DNA from 3 places in the Ectopseudomonas toyotomiensis genome. Region 1 is predicted to be linked to each of the others. Evidence: riboswitches for the same ligand, from Rfam matches in the RefSeq annotation. Region 1 holds a riboswitch; each other region holds the start of a gene.
What was found. A riboswitch is a leader RNA that binds a small molecule or an ion and turns the genes downstream of it on or off. The one in region 1 is predicted to bind cobalamin.
Positions count from the first base shown of each region.

Region 2: it holds a riboswitch for cobalamin, as region 1 does, so the genes downstream of both, cobO (cob(I)yrinic acid a,c-diamide adenosyltransferase) here and cobG (precorrin-3B synthase) in region 1, are expected to answer to the same signal.
Region 3: it holds a riboswitch for cobalamin, as region 1 does, so the genes downstream of both, JWV26_RS05870 (energy-coupling factor ABC transporter permease) here and cobG (precorrin-3B synthase) in region 1, are expected to answer to the same signal.

Region 1 is NZ_CP070505.1:2,121,066-2,126,535, forward strand. It holds gene cbiE (precorrin-6y C5,15-methyltransferase (decarboxylating) subunit CbiE) at 1-1,057, opposite strand, end outside; cobalamin riboswitch at 1,239-1,422, shown strand; gene cobG (precorrin-3B synthase) at 1,516-2,829, shown strand; gene JWV26_RS09775 (precorrin-8X methylmutase) at 2,822-3,448, shown strand; gene JWV26_RS09780 (precorrin-2 C(20)-methyltransferase) at 3,445-4,188, shown strand; gene cobJ (precorrin-3B C(17)-methyltransferase) at 4,357-5,470, shown strand, end outside.
Region 2 is NZ_CP070505.1:4,207,862-4,213,331, forward strand. It holds gene JWV26_RS19565 (molybdopterin molybdotransferase MoeA) at 1-394, shown strand, start outside; gene JWV26_RS19570 (C40 family peptidase) at 544-1,164, shown strand; gene JWV26_RS19575 (C40 family peptidase) at 1,250-1,774, shown strand; gene JWV26_RS19580 (hypothetical protein) at 1,785-2,105, shown strand; cobalamin riboswitch at 2,139-2,347, shown strand; gene cobO (cob(I)yrinic acid a,c-diamide adenosyltransferase) at 2,539-3,150, shown strand; gene JWV26_RS19590 (cobyrinic acid a,c-diamide synthase CobB) at 3,150-4,442, shown strand; gene bluB (5,6-dimethylbenzimidazole synthase) at 4,439-5,092, shown strand; gene cbiB (adenosylcobinamide-phosphate synthase CbiB) at 5,096-5,470, shown strand, end outside.
Region 3 is NZ_CP070505.1:1,282,689-1,288,158, forward strand. It holds gene amn (AMP nucleosidase) at 1-373, opposite strand, end outside; gene JWV26_RS05865 (hypothetical protein) at 499-1,221, shown strand; gene JWV26_RS05870 (energy-coupling factor ABC transporter permease) at 1,231-1,911, opposite strand; cobalamin riboswitch at 1,965-2,166, opposite strand; gene JWV26_RS05875 (carbonic anhydrase) at 2,474-3,217, shown strand; gene JWV26_RS05880 (acyl-CoA dehydrogenase family protein) at 3,275-4,924, opposite strand; gene JWV26_RS05885 (TetR/AcrR family transcriptional regulator) at 4,921-5,470, opposite strand, start outside.

The sequences.
Region 1 (5,470 bases):
GCAGGGTAACGGCATTGGCCAGCAGGCGCCCACCCGGCTTGAGCGCAGCCCAGCAATCATCCAGCACACCGGGCACGGTGACGCCGCCGCCGATAAAGATCGCATCCGGTGCCGGCAATCCGACCAGCGCCTCGGGTGCATGCCCGGCGACCAGCTGCAGACCGGGTACACCGAGGGCATCTCGGTTGTGGCGGATATGATCCTGACGGCCCTCGTTGGCCTCGATGGCGATGGCGCGGCAGGCCGGGTGTGCTCGCATCCACTCGATGCCGATGGAGCCACAACCAGCGCCGACATCCCACAGCAGCTCGCCAGGCAGCGGCGCCAGCCGCGCCAGGGTCACTGCGCGCACGTCACGCTTGGTCAGTTGGCCGTCGTGGCGGTAGGCCTCGTCCGACAGGCCGCAGGTGGGCGGCAGCAGCGTTGTCCCGGCGTCCGCCAGGCACTCCACCGCCAGCAGGTTGAGGTCGGCGCCGCGCGGCAAGTCCCAGCTCGCGGCCAGGCCTTCGATGCGGCGCTCATCCGGCCCGCCAAGGTGTTCCAGCAGGGTCAGGCGACTGGCGCCGAAACCGCGTACGCACAGAGCTGCGGCGACCTGCGCGGGGGTGTCACCATCGGCGCTCAACACCAGCAGGCGCATGCCGGGAAACAGTTTGCCATTGAGCATGGCCAGCGGCCGCCCGACCAAGGAGACCACTTCCATCTCCTGCAGCGGCCAGCCCAGACGCGCCGCCGCCAGCGACACCGAGGATGGCGCCGGCAGTACCTGCAGTTCATCGGCCGGCAGCTGCCGCGCCAGGCTGGCGCCGACGCCGTAGAACATCGGGTCGCCACTGGCCAGCACACACACGGCCTCGCCACGCCGCGCCAGCAGCGGTTGCAAGTCGAAGGGGCTCGGCCAGGTTTCCCGCTTGCCGCTGATGCACGGCGGCAGCAGCGCCAGCTGGCGCGGCGCGCCGACAATAAGGGTGGCCGCCAGCAGAGCACGGCGCGCGGCCTTGCCCAGGCCGGGGTAGCCGTCTTCGCCGATGCCGACCAGGGTCAACCAGGGTTTCATCCAATGTCCTCGCACAGGCCCGACGGAGCGCCTGTCCGCGTTCCGGGCAAAGCGGGCATAATACAACCTTCGTCGGTGCCCCATGAGTCGATGCGACTCGGTAAAGGGCCTAAGGAAACTCTGAAATAGTCGTCATTCCCGCGCAGGCGGGAATCCAGAATCTCAGTAGTAACTGGGCTCCCGCCTTCGCGGGAGTGACGGTAAATGGCCATTTCAGAAATTCCCTAAGAGGGAACACGGTAAAGCCGTGGCTGCCCCCGCAACTGTAAACAGCGAGTCCAACGCAATCGGCCACTGGGTAACCGGGAAGGCGCGGCGGACGAAGACCTGTCAGCCAGGAGACCTGCCGACGAACGCTGGTCGCGAGTGCCAACATCGGGCGGGGTGTACCGATGCCATGGAGTCCCCTATGGGATTTCGCTGGTTCGGTCGCCGCGTCGTTATCCACAGGTGACCGCTTGCCCACATCCGTCCGTCCTTCCGCCTGCCCCGGCCTGCTACGCATCGTGCCTGCGCTGGATGGCGGCATCTGCCGGGTCAAACTGCCCGGCGGCGTGCTGCGCAGTGCCCAGGCGCGAGCGATTGCCGAAGCAGCGCGGCAGCATGCCAGCGGCGTGCTGGAGCTGACCAACCGCAGCAATCTGCAGATTCGTGGCGTACTGCCCGGCCAGGAAAGCACACTGGTCGACGCCCTGCTCGGCGCCGGCCTCGGCCCGCGCGTGGCCAGCGCCGACGACGTGCGCAACCTGCTGCTCAGCCCCGCTGCAGGCCTCGACCCGCAGGCGCGGATGGACGTGCGCCCTTTGGCCAGTCAGTTGCTCGACTTGCTGCAGGACACCCCGGCGCTGCACGCGCTGTCACCCAAGTTCGCCCTGCAACTGGACGGCGGCGAAGCCCTGGCCGTGCGCGAACACCCCCATGACCTGTGGCTGGCCGCCGAAGACGAACAGCACCTGCTGCTGGGCCTGGCCGGCTGCCCCGTAGACGCGCCGCTGGCGCGAGTCGAGGCGACCCAGGCAGTCGAGTTGGTGCGTCAGCTTCTACTGCTGTTCCTCGAACTGGCCACGCCCGAGCAGTCACGCATGCGCCAATTACTGGCAAAGAACCCGGCCAGCGAGCTGTTGCAACGCCTGCAGACGCGTCTGGATTTTCCCCTGCGGCCGGCACCGGCCAGTTGGCAGCCTGCCGCGACGATCAAACGCACACCGGCTGGGCTTTATCCACAGGCACAGAATGGCCTGCGAATGGTGGTAGCCGGCGCCCGACTCGGCCGCCTGCACGCCGAACAACTGCTGGCGTTGGCCGAGCTGAGCGAGCACCACGGCGATGGCGAGCTGCGCCTGACGCCTTGGCAAGGCGTGCTGCTGGGCAACGTGCCCGAGGCAAAGGCCGCTGAGCTGCTGACGGCGCTGAACGATCTGGGCCTGCTAATTCACGCCGACGAGCCGCTGCTTGGCCTGGTCGCCTGCACCGGCTCGGCAGCCTGCGCGCGCGGCCTGGCCGACAGCAAGCACCACGCCCTGCACCTGGCGGAGCTGCTGCGCGAAAGCGGCGTCCGCCCACAAGTGCATCTCAGCGCCTGCCCGCGCAGCTGCGCCAGCGCACGCGTGCAGCCCTACACCCTGCTGGCCAGTACGCCCGATCACTACCAGCTCTACCAACGCATGCCCGAGGCGCCCGGTTTCGGTCGTCTGCTGGCGCCAGCCATGACCATCGACGAGGCCGGCGCCTGGTTCGCCCGCCAACACCCCGCAGGAACACCCGATGCTTGATTACATCCGCGACGGCCAGGAAATCTACCGCCGCTCCTTCGCCACCATTCGCGCCGAGGCCAACCTCTATGGCATCCCCGCCGATATGGAAAAACTCGCCGTTCGGGTAATCCACGCCTGCGGCATGGTCGACGTGGTGGAAGACCTGCGCTTCTCCCCCGGTGCCGGCGCGGCCGGTCGTGCGGCGCTGCTGGCTGGCGCGCCGATTCTCTGCGATGCGCGCATGGTCGCCGAGGGCATCACCCGCCCGCGCCTACCGGCGAACAACGAGGTGATCTGCACCCTGCACGATTCCGGCGTACCGGAGTTGGCCCGCGAAGCCGGCAACACCCGCTCGGCGGTGGCTCTGGAGTACTGGCGCGAATATCTCGAAGGCAGCGTGGTGGTGATCGGCAACGCGCCGACCGCGCTGTTCTACCTGCTGGAGATGCTCGACGCCGGCGCGCCGAAGCCGGCACTGATCATCGGCATGCCGGTCGGCTTTATCGGCGCGGCGGAATCCAAGGATGCCCTGGCAGCAGACAGCCGTGGCGTGCCCTACGTGATCGTGCGGGGCCGCCGTGGCGGCAGCGCCATGGCGGTAGCGGCGGTCAACGCCCTCGCCTCGGAGGTGGAATGATGGCCGGTCGTCTGCTCGGCCTCGGCGTCGGCCCCGGCGATCCTGAGCTGCTTACCCTCAAGGCCCTACGCCTGCTCAAATGCGCGCCGGTGGTGGCGTACTTCGTGGCCAAGGCCAAACATAATGCCGGCCACGGCGGCAATGCCTTCGGCATCATCGAGGCCCATCTGGACGCCACCCAACAGCGGCTGCCGCTGGTCTACCCGGTGACCACCGAAAAGCTCGCGCCGCCGCTAAGTTACGAGGATGTGATCGCCGATTTCTACGACACCTGCGCGCAGCAGATCGCCCAATTGCTGGACGCGGGCCAGGACGTGGCGGTGATCTGCGAGGGTGACCCGTTCTTCTACGGCTCATACATGTACCTGCACGACCGCCTGGCCGACCGCTACAAGGTGGAGGTGGTGCCCGGCGTCTGCTCCATGCTCGGCTGCGCCTCGGTGCTTGGCACCCCGCTGGTGTACCGCAATCAGAGCTTGAGCGTGCTTTCCGGCGTGCTACCGGAAGACGAGCTGGAACAGCGCCTGCGCGACGCCGAAGCCGCCGTGGTGATGAAGCTCGGGCGCAACTTCGACAAGGTGCGCCGCGTGCTGCGCAAGCTCGGCCTGGATGGCCGCGCCCACTACGTCGAACGCGCCACCATGGCCAGCCAGAAGATCGTGCCGCTGGACGAGGTGGAGCCGATGGATTCGCCGTATTTCTCGATGATTCTGGTGCCCGGCCAGAAATGGCGCGGGTGAAGCGCCTGAAGCCCCTCTCCCCAACCCTCTCCCATAAATGGGAGAGGGAGCAGTCCGTGTACGAACGAAGCAATTCATTTACCTCAACACACAGGACTCAGCTCGTAGCCCGGATGCAATCCGGGAAACCCATTCCCCGGATTGCATCCGGGCTACAGGATATGCCGCATGAACATCGTCATCCTCGGCGCCAGCGCACTGGCCACTGCACAACGCCTCAAGGCGCTTTATCCACAGGCGGTGATCCATGGCCTGCGCGGGCGCGCCGATGGCGTCGAGCGCCACTACGACGAGTTCGGCGAGCACCTGCGCAGCCTCTATCGTGCCGGCCAACCCCTGCTGGCGCTGTGCGCTGCCGGTATCGTCATCCGTAGCCTGGCCGCGCTGCTGGCGGAAAAGGGCGCCGAGCCGCCGGTGCTGGCCCTGGCCGAGGACGGCAGCGCCGTGGTGCCGCTGCTCGGCGGCCTGGCTGGGGTCAACCGCCTGGCCCGCGAGATCGCCGTGCACCTGGGTGTAACGCCGGCCATCACCACCAGCGGAGAACTGCGCTTCGGCACCTGCCTGCTGGAGCCGCCCGCCGGTTACGCCCTGGCTGACCTGCAGCAGGGCAAGCGTTTCGTCAGCGATCTGCTCGGCGGCGAGACGGTACGCATCGAAGGCCAGGCACCCTGGCTGGAAACCGCGCAACTGCCTGTGGATAACGCCGCCAGCCGGGTTATCCACATCACCGCACAGGCGCGCCCGGCGCAACCGGACGAACTGTTGATCCACCCGCGCGTCGCCGCTGCGCTGATAGAACGTCCGGATGCCGAGTTGCCGGCACGTCTGCAGCAGGCGCTGGGCGATGCCAAGCTGGCGCCGCAGGCACTGGCCTGCCTGTTGGCCGACAAAGGCTGGATGGCCAATGCCGAGCTGCACGCCGCAGCGAACAAACTGAAACTGCCGCTGCGTTTTATCCACAGCGACTCCCAGCTACCCGCCGAATGCCACCGAGGCGAGGGCCTGAGCCTGCTTTTGGCCGAGCAGCCCATCGATATCGACCGCCTAGGCCAGCGCCGTGGCCGCCTCAGCGTGGTCGGCCTCGGCCCCGGCGCAGCCGAGCATATGACCCCCGCCGTGCGCCGCGCCCTCAACGAGGCCGAAGATCTGCTCGGCTACGACACTTACGTGAAGATGGCCGGCCCACTGCGAGCCGATCAGTGCCTGCACCCCAGCGACAACCGCGAGGAATTGCAGCGCGCCGCCCACGCCTTCGAACTGGCCGCCAGCGGCCGCCGCGTGG
Region 2 (5,470 bases), 2.1 Mb from region 1:
GCTGTGGAAATTGGCGATCAAGCCAGGTAAACCGCTGACCTTCGGCCACTACCAGGGCGTTCCGGTAATAGGTTTGCCAGGCAACCCGGCCTCGACACTGGTCACCTTCGGACTGCTGGCGCGTCCTTACATGCTGCGTCGTCTTGGTGTGCAGCGGGTCGAACCACTGGGCTTCGCGGTGCCGGCAGGTTTTACCTGGGGGAAGCCGGGTATGCGCCGTGAGTACCTGCGCGCGCGTCTGGAGCAAGGGCGCGTGGTGCCCTATGCCAACCAGAGTTCCGGCGTTTTGCGCAGCGCCGCCTGGGCCGAAGGGTTGGCCGAGGTGATGGAGGGCAGCACGCTGACCGAAGGGGATATGCTGCGTTTCATTCCCTTGAGCGAGATTCTCGGCTAGCGCCTGAATCGCCCGGCTGCAGGCATGGTCGGGCGCTTTAGATGGCGCGGCGAAACTACTGGGTCACATTTCTAACGATAGAATTTGCAAATGGGCCTTGTAGAAGGCATAGTCGCCGACTTGTAAATTCAACCGACACGGTCGTGCCCATGCTAAAACGCTTCGCACCCCTCGTGCCTCTTGCACTCACAGTCTTGCTCGCTGCCTGCGCCGGCCACTCGCCGCAACCGCAGACAGGCGATGCTGCGGCCGAGCCAGTTGCTCGCCCGCTCTCTCAGCAGGTTGAACCTGCCGACGATGAAATCACCGCGCTGATCGACGACAAACCCTATGAAATGCCGCAGCTGGCAGACAGCCTGCTCGATCTCGGGCGTTCGCTGATCGGCACTCGCTATCGCTACGGTGGCACCTCGGTGCAATCCGGTTTCGATTGCAGCGGTTTCGTTGGCTACCTGTTCCGCGAGGAAGTCGGCCTGGAACTGCCACGTTCCACGCGTGAGCTGATCAACCTCGATGCGCCGAAGGTGGCGCGCGCCGATCTGGAGCCGGGCGATCTGATCCTGTTCAATGATCGTGGTCGTGGTCGCGTCAGTCACGCCGGCATCTATCTGGGTGATGATCAGTTCATCCACTCCAGCAGCAGCCGCAGCGGTGGTGTGCGCATCGACAGCCTCGACGACAGCTACTGGAACCGCAGTTATCTGCAGGCCAAGCGCGTCCTGGCGTTGGCTCCGGTGGAAGAGCAGGTCGCCGCCAAGCGCCATAACTGATGTATCACGGCGTAACTCCAGGGTTGCGCCGTTCGTCGTGTCTCGGGCAGAGTAGAGCGCATTCAGGCTCAGGATCGCCTCGCTTATGCCCGTCACGACCCGTGTTGCCCTCATCGCTCTCGTTCTGCTGCTGAGTGCCTGCAGCAGTCGCGCTCCTTCTCCCCAGCCCAGTTACACCCCTCCAGCCACTTCGTCGTCTTATCAGGGCGGCGCTGAAGACGTGCTGTTCCGTGCCCTCGGTCTGGTCGGTACGCCGTATCGCTATGGTGGCAATACCCCCGAAGGTGGTTTCGACTGCAGTGGCCTGATCGGCTACGTTTATCGCGATGCTGCCGGTATCAGTCTGCCGCGTTCGACGCGTGAGCTGAGCACCATGCGCACCCCTGATGTCCGTCGCGACGCCCTGAAAAGTGGTGACCTGGTGTTCTTTGCCACCAATGGTGGCCGCGCCGTCAGTCATGCCGGGATCTATGTCGGTGATGGCCGCTTCGTCCATGCCCCCTCCACCGGTGGTACCGTGCGCCTGGACAGCCTCACCAGCGGTTACTGGCAGGGCGTCTATCTCGATGCCAAGCGGGTCATCACCCCAGAGCTCGCGCGTAATCCCTGATTTACTGTCCATGGTCGATCTCATTCGCCTGCCGCCTCAGCCTGAGGTCTGCCAGCTGTGCGCGCGCCCCGTCGCATTGACCCGGCATCACCTGATTCCCAAGGCGCTGCACGACAAGGCTTATGTGCAGAAGCGCTACCCTCGTCATGAACGTATCACCGCCACGCTGTGGGTCTGCCGCGCCTGCCATAACCAGATTCATCGTCTTTTCAGTGAAAAGGAGCTGGCGCTGACCTACAACAGCCGCGAGGCACTACTGAGCGACGAGCGTTTGCGAACGTTCGTCGACTGGTTGGCGAGCAAACCGCCCGGGTTCATGCCCAGGCACTGAGTGGCGTTGACGGGCAGGGCTGCCAGCCTCTACCCTGCGCGCCTTGCTTCAGGTGCCCCGCGTTGCCGTGAATGGCGGCCATGGGGTGAAACAGGGAAGCCGGTTCCAATGCCGGCGCTGCCCCCGCAACGGTAGGTGAGTCAAACGCTGCTCGAAGCCACTGTGCTATGCACGGGAAGGCGCGGCGTCGAACCCATGGTTCGCTCACAAGCCCGGAGACCGGCCTGTCGCAGTTTCACGGCATCGCGGAGGGCGCTGTCCGGCCAACGCTCCGGTTCTACCGGGGGCGTTCGTGTTGTTTCGTCTTCCGCTCGCCTGACCAGCCATTGGCGCCTGGATGAGTGCGTGCGGATCATCGCGATCTTCTTCCTCATTGCCGTTCGTACTGTTCGATGAACAGGCGGCGCGGGTGCCTGACGTGCAGGAGCACAGCATGAGTGAGACCGCCGAGCGCGACGCCCGCCACAAGGCGCGCATGCAACGCAAGAAAGCCCTGATCGACGAAAAGATCGCCCAGGCCCAGGACGAATACGGCCTGCTGCTGGTGCACAGCGGCAATGGCAAGGGCAAGAGCAGCAGCGCCTTCGGCATGGTCGCGCGCGCCCTTGGCCATGGCATCAAGGTCGGCGTGGTGCAGTTCATCAAGGGCGCGGCCAGCACCGGTGAAGAAACCTTCTTCCGCCGTTTTCCCGAGGAAGTCAGCTATCACGTGATGGGCGAAGGCTTCACCTGGGAAACCCAGGATCGCCAACGTGATATCGCCAAGGCGCAGCAAGCCTGGGCGGTGGCACGGCATCTGCTCAGCGATGAGTCGGTCGGCCTGGTGGTGCTGGATGAGCTGAACATCGCCCTCAAGCATGGCTACCTCGAACTGGACACGGTGCTGGCTGATATCGAAGCCCGGCCGCTGTTGCAGCACGTGGTGGTGACGGGGCGCGGTGCGTTGCCTGGGATGATCGAGGCGGCTGACACCGTCACTGAAATGAGCCTGGTCAAGCATGCGTTCAAGTCCGGAGTAAAAGCACAGAAGGGCATCGAATTCTGATGGGCGCACGTCATTGTCCAGCGCTGCTGATCGCTGCGCCGGCGTCCGGCCAGGGTAAGACCACTGTCACCGCTGCGCTGGCACGTCTGCATACGCGCCAGGGTCGGCGGGTGCGGGTGTTCAAGTGCGGCCCGGACTTTCTCGATCCGATGATCCATGCGCGTGCCAGCGGCGCGCCGGTGTACCAGCTCGACCTGGCCATGGTCGGCGAAGCAGAGAGCCGTCGCCTGCTGTGGCAGGCGGCCGGCGAGGCCGATCTGATCCTGATCGAAGGGGTGATGGGCCTGTTCGACGGCAAGCCCTCGGCGGCCGACCTGGCCCGCCACTTCGGCGTGCCGGTGCTGGGCGTGATCGACGGTGCGGCCATGGCGCAGACCTTCGGCGCCCTGGCCCACGGGCTTGCCACCTTCCAGCCGGACTTGCCCTTTGCCGGCGTGCTCGGCAACCGTGTCGCCAGCACGCGGCATGGCGAGATTCTGCGTGATGCGCTGCCAGCGAGCATTCGCTGGTTTGGCGCGTTGCCGCGTAGCGCTGCGGTGGAGCTGCCCAGCCGCCATCTGGGGCTGGTGCAGGCCGGTGAGTTGGCCGATCTGGACGCACGTCTGGACGCCGCGGCCGATGCGCTGGCGGCCAGTGCCAACGTCGACCTGCCGCCTGCGGTGAGCTTCGCTGCGCCGCAGGTCGATGAACTGGCGCCGCTGTTGGCTGGCGTACGTATCGGCGTGGCGCGCGATGCGGCGTTCGCCTTCCTTTATCAGGCCAATCTCGATCTGCTGCAGGCACTGGGCGCCGAGTTGCATTACTTCTCGCCGCTCACTGATCGCGAGCTGCCAAAGGTGGACAGCCTCTATCTGCCTGGCGGATATCCGGAGCTGTACCTTGCCGAGCTGGAAGGTAACCAGCTGATGGCCGCGGCGATTCGTGCTCATTATCAGGCCGGCAAGCCCTTGCTCGCCGAATGTGGCGGCATGCTCTATCTGCTCGATGAACTGCGCGACAAGCAAGGTGCCAGCGGGCGCATGCTCGGCCTGCTGGCGGGCAGCGCGGCCTTGCAGCCACGGCTGACCGCCCTGGCCTTGCAGCAGGTGACGCTGCCCGAAGGCGAGCTACGTGGCCACAGTTACCACCACTCGCGGCTGGAAAGCCCCTTGCAGCCTCTGGCGTTCGGCCGCTGCCCGAACGGCAAGCCGGTGGCTGAGGCGGTTTATCGCCTGGGGCGACTCACGGCCAGCTATATCCACTTCTACCTACCGTCAAACCCGGAGGCGGCCGCTGCGCTGTTACGCCCATGAGCGAGCATGCCTTCAGCCATCAGGAGCGCGCGGCGGTGTATCGCGCCATCGCCGAGCGCCGCGATATGCGTCATTTCAGCGGCGGCGAGGTGCCAGCCGAGGTCCTGGCTCGGCTGCTCGAAGCCGCCCACCACGCGCCGAGCGTTGGCCTGATGCAGCCTTGGCGCTTTGTGCGCGTCAGTGACCGGCAACTGCGTGAGTCCATTCATGAGCTGGTGGAGGCCGAGCGGGTGCACACTGCCGAGGCCCTCGGCGAGCGCAGTGACGAGTTCATGCGGCTGAAGGTCGAAGGTATTCGCGACTGCGCCGAGCTACTGGCGGTGGCGCTGATGGAAGGACGCGACGCACATGTCTTTGGACGACGCACCCTGCCGGAAATGGATATGGCCTCGGTGGCCTGCGCCATTCAGAATCTGTGGCTGGCTGCGCGGGCCGAAGGGCTCGGGCTCGGTTGGGTATCGTTGTTCGACCCCGAGGCACTGGCGGCATTGTTGGGCATGCCGGCGGGCAGCAAGCCGGTAGCGCTGCTGTGCCTGGGGCCGGTTCAGGCCTTTTACGACAAACCGATGCTGGTGGAGGAGGGTTGGGCCACGCCCCGACCGCTATCGGAATTGTTGTTCGAGAATCGATGGGGATCATCTGGTGAGTGAACGATGAGCCTGGCGCTGATCACCTGCGTCGGCGTGGCGCTGGACGCCGTGCTGGGCGAGCCCAGACGCGCGCATCCGCTGGTGGCCTTCGGTCGCCTGGCGGGGCGCCTGGAGCAGCGCTTCAACCCGGCTGGTGGCGGCTGGCGCAGCCATGGCGTAACGGCCTGGTGCCTGGCGGTGCTGCCCCTGACCCTGCTCACCTGGCTGTTGGTGCACCTGACCTCGCTTGGCTGGGCGGTGGAGATCTTCGCCCTGTACTTCGCCCTTGGTCTGCGCAGCCTGTATGAGCACGCGCAGCCGGTGGCCCGTGCGCTGCGTCTGGGTGACCTAGCCCTGGCGCGCGAGCGCGTCGGCTGGATGGTCAGCCGCAATACCGCC
Region 3 (5,470 bases), 840 kb from region 1:
AGGGAATGTTCTGCTGGCTGCGGCCGACCTCGACGCGCAGGGTGAAGTCGTTCATCAGCGGGCGCAGTTGCTCCAGCAGGTATTTGCGGAAGGCCGCCGGCTGGGTCACGGTGATCGCGTAGGTGCCTGGCACCTGTACCTTGGCGTAGGCACGCACGGTGGTCGGCACCTCGCCCTGGCACAGGTAGGTCAGGCGCAATTCGGGGTAGCGGAAAAGGCAGTGCTCGCTGGCATCGGGACGGATGCGCTCCTTGAGGTAGCGTTTGAGCGCCTGGCTCAACGCACCGGTGGCTTCCTGGTGCAAGGCGGCGAGGCGGTCGACGGCCTCTTCGGGGGTGTAAGCAATGATGAAATCATCTGAGCAGGCTTTCACTGTGCATCTTCCTGACTGAACGTACGCGTCTATCTTGCCTGCATACGTTGACGAAAACATAGCGCGATCCCCCGCCTATCGCTGCCAACGGCTAGGCTTGGATCAATTCGTCGGAGGTCACCATCATGCCTCATGCAATCGTTCTGCTGTTGGCCATGGCCTCATGCTCAAGCGTTCAAGCCGGTGAACTCGATGGCCATTACCGGGCCACGCTCGACGGCCAGCCGAGCGAGCTGATCCTGCGCCAGAACGACGCCGTGGTGGAAGGCGAGTACGTAGAGGGCCAGCACCTGCGCCTGGTCGTCAAAGGTCGCTACGACGGCAAGTTGCTGCGCGCCGAGATCAGCGACCCGCAATCGGGCCTGCTGCTGGCGAACATGAACGCGACCTACGCCAACGCGATGCTCAACGCCAGTATCGCTGCGCGTAACCCAAGAAACGGGGAGATCTTGGAACGCCAGGCGCTGTTTCAGCGCGAGGCGGCGATTGCGACGCCACCTACGTCAGGCACTTTGGACCCGACACTGGTCGGCACCTGGGTACACGAGAAGATCATCAATAGCGGCGGTGCCAGCTTCGCCTCGTTCAACACTCTGATGACCCTGCAGTTGAATGCCGACGGCAGCGTCACCCAGTGGAGCCGCTCGGTCGGTGGCGGAGGCGACTGGAGCTACGACAGCCCAGGCGAGATGCAGTACAGCGGCCACTGGCGCAGCCAGGGCGGCATGCTGATGGTGCGCCTGGCTGGCGCCGCCGACTATCAACCCGCCGCCTACTACCGCTTCAGCGACCAGTACCTGGTCACAGAGAGCAATACCGGCAAGATGATCTGGCAACGCCGCCGCTGAGCGACCGGCTCAGGCCGGCTGATGCAGGCGCACGTTGAACAGCGGCCCCTGGCTGAAACGCGACAGCGCCTTGGCAGCGGCCAGCACCCCCAGGTCGATCAGCGGCTCGACCAGGATCACGCTCATGTAGGCCAGGCCGAAGCTGCCCACGGCCGCCAGGTTCTCGCTGGAGAAGCCATGACCGTAGAAAGCCCAGAACGCGACCCAGGCGACGATGCCGCCCTGATAAGCGGTCGAAAGCGCCAGCGCCTGCTTGTAGGAAAGATCGACGTAAGCCGTGCCCGGCGCGACGATGCGCTTGGCCAGCAGGTTGATACCCCACAGCGGGATCAACAGCGTGGTGACGTTCATGCCGTACTGCGGCAGGTCGAACTGAGCGAACAGCAGCCCCTGCAACAACAGGCCAGCGGCCAGACCAATGGCGGCAGCCCCGGCGCCGAATAGCAGCAGCAGGGTCGAGCCGAGGATCAGGTGCACCTCGGAAACGCCCACCGCATGATGCGGGAACACTTCGAAGAAGCAGAACACCAGGGCGGTGGTCAGCAGGCTGCGTAGCGCCAGGGCGGCGACACCGCCGTTGTTGCGGACGCTGCCCAGAGCGAGCTTGGCGGTCAGGCCGAAAGCGGTGACGGCCGTTGCGTAGCTGAGCAGGATTTTGGCGCCTTCGACGACACCAGGTTCGATATGCATGCGAGCTCCTTTGCCGCGCCCACCGCGCGACGATTCGGATAAGGGGGTAGGCGAAACGCCCGTTGTCGATGGCAGGTCTCCTGGCTCACGGCTTGGCACTTCGCCCGCCTTCCCGACCGAAGTCAGTGGCATGAGGGCGTCGTTCGCCGCTTACAGTTGCGGGGGCAGCCAGGGCATTGGCGAGATTCGCCGCACCCTGTTCCCTTTTCATCCACACGCGCCAAGGCGAGCGGAACCATCGGCGGCAACCTTACTCCGCAGCTCGGGCAAAAGACAGTACTCGCGCTCAAGGCACCGCCCACCTCCTCGGCAACGATCCGGGCCTGCCACCTAAGCGCGACAGGCAGCGCAACACTCCCGAAATGCTCTCATCTGCCAGGAGCCACTCCACCTGAACAGATACTGTCTTGAATACAGCCGGCGCCACCGAGAATGCGCAATGCATCACGCCCAACCCATGAAGATGTAACTTTTTATTACAAATCATGCGTAATCTTTCCGCACTCGCCCCCGACTGCTGGCCACGCGAGCTGTAGATCCATCATCCAGTAAGAGAGCGCATATGAAGAAGACCCTGATCGTTGCGTTGACTGCACTGTTCGCAACCGGCGCCATGGCGGCCGAACAGCAACCGCACTGGAGCTACAAAGGCAAGGAAGGCCCCGAACACTGGGCCGAGCTCGACCCGGGCTACGAAACCTGTGCACTCGGCCATGCGCAATCGCCGATCGACATCAGCCATGCGACGCGCGCATCGCTGCCTCGCCTCGCCTTCGACTACCAGGCCAGCCCGGCCGAAGTGGTGAATAACGGCCACACCGTCCAGGTGAATCTGACCAATGCTGGCGGCATCGAGATCGACGGCAAGCCTTATCGCCTGGTGCAGTTCCATTTCCATACACCCAGCGAGGAGCACATCGCCGGCAAGGGTTTCCCGATGGTGGCGCATTTCGTCCACCAGGCCGCCGATGGCCGCCTGGCGGTAGTGGCTGTGCTGTTCAAGGAAGGTGAGAAAAATCAGGCACTGGAGTCCGTGTTCGATGCCATGCCGCCCAAGGCAGGCGAAAAAGTCGAACTGGCAGGCAGCTTCGCCCCGCAAACCGTACTGCCGCAGCAACAGGGTTACTACGCCTTCGCCGGCTCGCTGACCACACCGCCATGCAGTGAGGACGTGCAATGGCGCGTACTCAAACAACCGGTCGAGCTGTCCCATGCGCAACTGGCGCAGTTCCAGCACCTGTATGCGAAGAACGCCCGCCCGATACAGGCGCTCAACGGCCGAGAAGTACTGGAGAGCGACGACTGACCCCTGAGGCGCCGGCTGGATGGCCGGCGCACTGTCACGCCGCTATCGCGCTAGCCCTCACAGTAGATGCGGCGTGCTACGCGCCAGCAGCGCCTCGACATCGACACCGCGCGGCAGGGTGCCGTAGACGCGGCCGCGGCCTTCCAGGCGACTGGCGATAAAGGCGTCGCTGACCACGCTGTTGCCCGCCTCAAGCAGCAGCTTGGCCTGCAGTGCCACGGCCATGTCTTCGGTGAGCTGGCGGGCGCGGTACTGGATATCGGCTGTATCAGCGAAATCTGCCTTGAGCCGCTGGATATGCGCCTTCAGGCGGGCATCGCCATGGCCATCACCCAGTTCGGCGAACAACGCGTCGAGCACGCCCGGCTCCTTGGACAGTGCACGCAGCACGTCCAAACATTGCACGTTGCCCGAGCCTTCCCAGATCGAGTTGACCGGCGCTTCGCGGTACAGGCGCGGCATGATGGTTTCCTCGACATAACCTGCGCCGCCCATGCACTCACTGGCCTCGTAGATCATTTCCGGCGCGCGCTTGCAGATCCAGTACTTGCCCACGGCAGTGACCAGACGGGCGAACTTGTCTTCCTGCGCGTCATGCGCGTGATCCAGCGCGCGGCCCATGCGCATGCACAGGGCCAGCGCAGCTTCGCTCTCCAGCGCCAGGTCGGCCAGCACATTCTGCATCAGCGGCTGGTCGGCGAGCAGCTTGCCACCCACCTGGCGATGCGCACAGTGGTGCGCAGCCTGGGTCAGCGCCTGGCGCATCAGGCTGCTGGAGCCGACCATGCAATCGAAGCGAGTCATCGCCACCATCTCGATGATGGTCGGCACGCCGCGCCCTTCCTCGCCGAGCATCCAGGCGAAAGCGCCACGGTATTCCACCTCGCTGGAGGCGTTGGCCCAGTTGCCCAGCTTGTTCTTCAGGCGCTGGATGTAGAACGCGTTGCGCGTGCCGTCCGGGCGGTGACGCGGCAGCAGGAAACACGACAGGCCCTTGTCGGTGTAGGCCAGGGTAAGGAAGGCATCGCACATCGGCGCCGAGCAGAACCATTTGTGGCCCACCAGCTCATAGCCCTGCCCCGGCCCGCCGAGGCCGATGGGATAAGCGCGGGTGGTGTTGGCACGCACGTCGGTGCCGCCCTGCTTCTCGGTCATGGCCATACCGATGGTCACGCCAGTCTTCTGCTCCATCGGCAGGTTGCGTGGGTCGTACTCGGTGGCGAGGATCTTCGGCAGCCATTGCTCAGCCACGTTGGGCTGCAGGCGAATGGCCGGCACGGCGGCGAAGGTCATGGTCAACGGGCAGCCGCTGGCCGCTTCGGCCTGGCTATGCATATAGGTCAGCCCGGCACGGGCAACATGGGCGCCGGCGCGCGGGTCGCTCCAGGGCAGCGACGGCAGGCCGTGCTCGACCGCCGTGCGCATCAGCTCGTGGTAAGCCGGGTGAAACTCGACCAGGTCGATGCGATTTCCGTAGCGGTCGTGGCTCTTGAACGCCGGTTTGTTCTCGTTGGCAAGAAAGCCGGCCTGCATCAGGGCGCCGCCGGCCAGCGCGCCATAGGCGCTCAAACGCTCGTGGGCCCAGGCGCCATCGTAGCGGCGAATCCACTCCTGCAGCGGCAGGTCGAGGCGATAGAGATTGGCGCCATCGAGGCTCGGTACCTGGTTGAACACCTCGTGGGTTTCGGCATACAGGCTGGGTTTCATCGCGTGGACTCCTTGGCGCCGACGGCGCGCAGGCAGAAGGTGGCAAGGCTGGCGCTGACCTGCGCCAGCTCCAGGGTGGGTTGGCCTGCTTCGCGAGCGGCGCGAGCAGGTGGCGACAGGGGGCCGACCAGCGCTTCGGCAATGGCGCCGACCAGGCAGGCCGCCATCAGACCGATCTGTTCGACGCGAAACTCACCAGCGCCGGCACCCTCCTCCAGCAGATCGATGAACAGCTCGGCGTAGGCTTCGCGATAGAGCAGGCGCTGCTCATCGACTTCCGGGTCGACCGGTTCGGCAATCAGCGCGAAGGCCAGGCGGCGGCTATGCCAGGCGCGGGCAGCGAACTGTTCCAGGCCGATGCGCAGGCGCTCGCTGGCGCTGCCCGGCCCACGCAAGGCAGCGGCCAGAGCATCTACCTCACGCTGGCTGGCGCTGGCGAATACCTCGGCGGCCAGTTCACCCTTGCTGCGAAAGTGGCGGTACAGACTACCGGTGGCGATGCCAACATCGTCGGCCAACGCCTGCATGGTCAGGGCGGCGAAACCG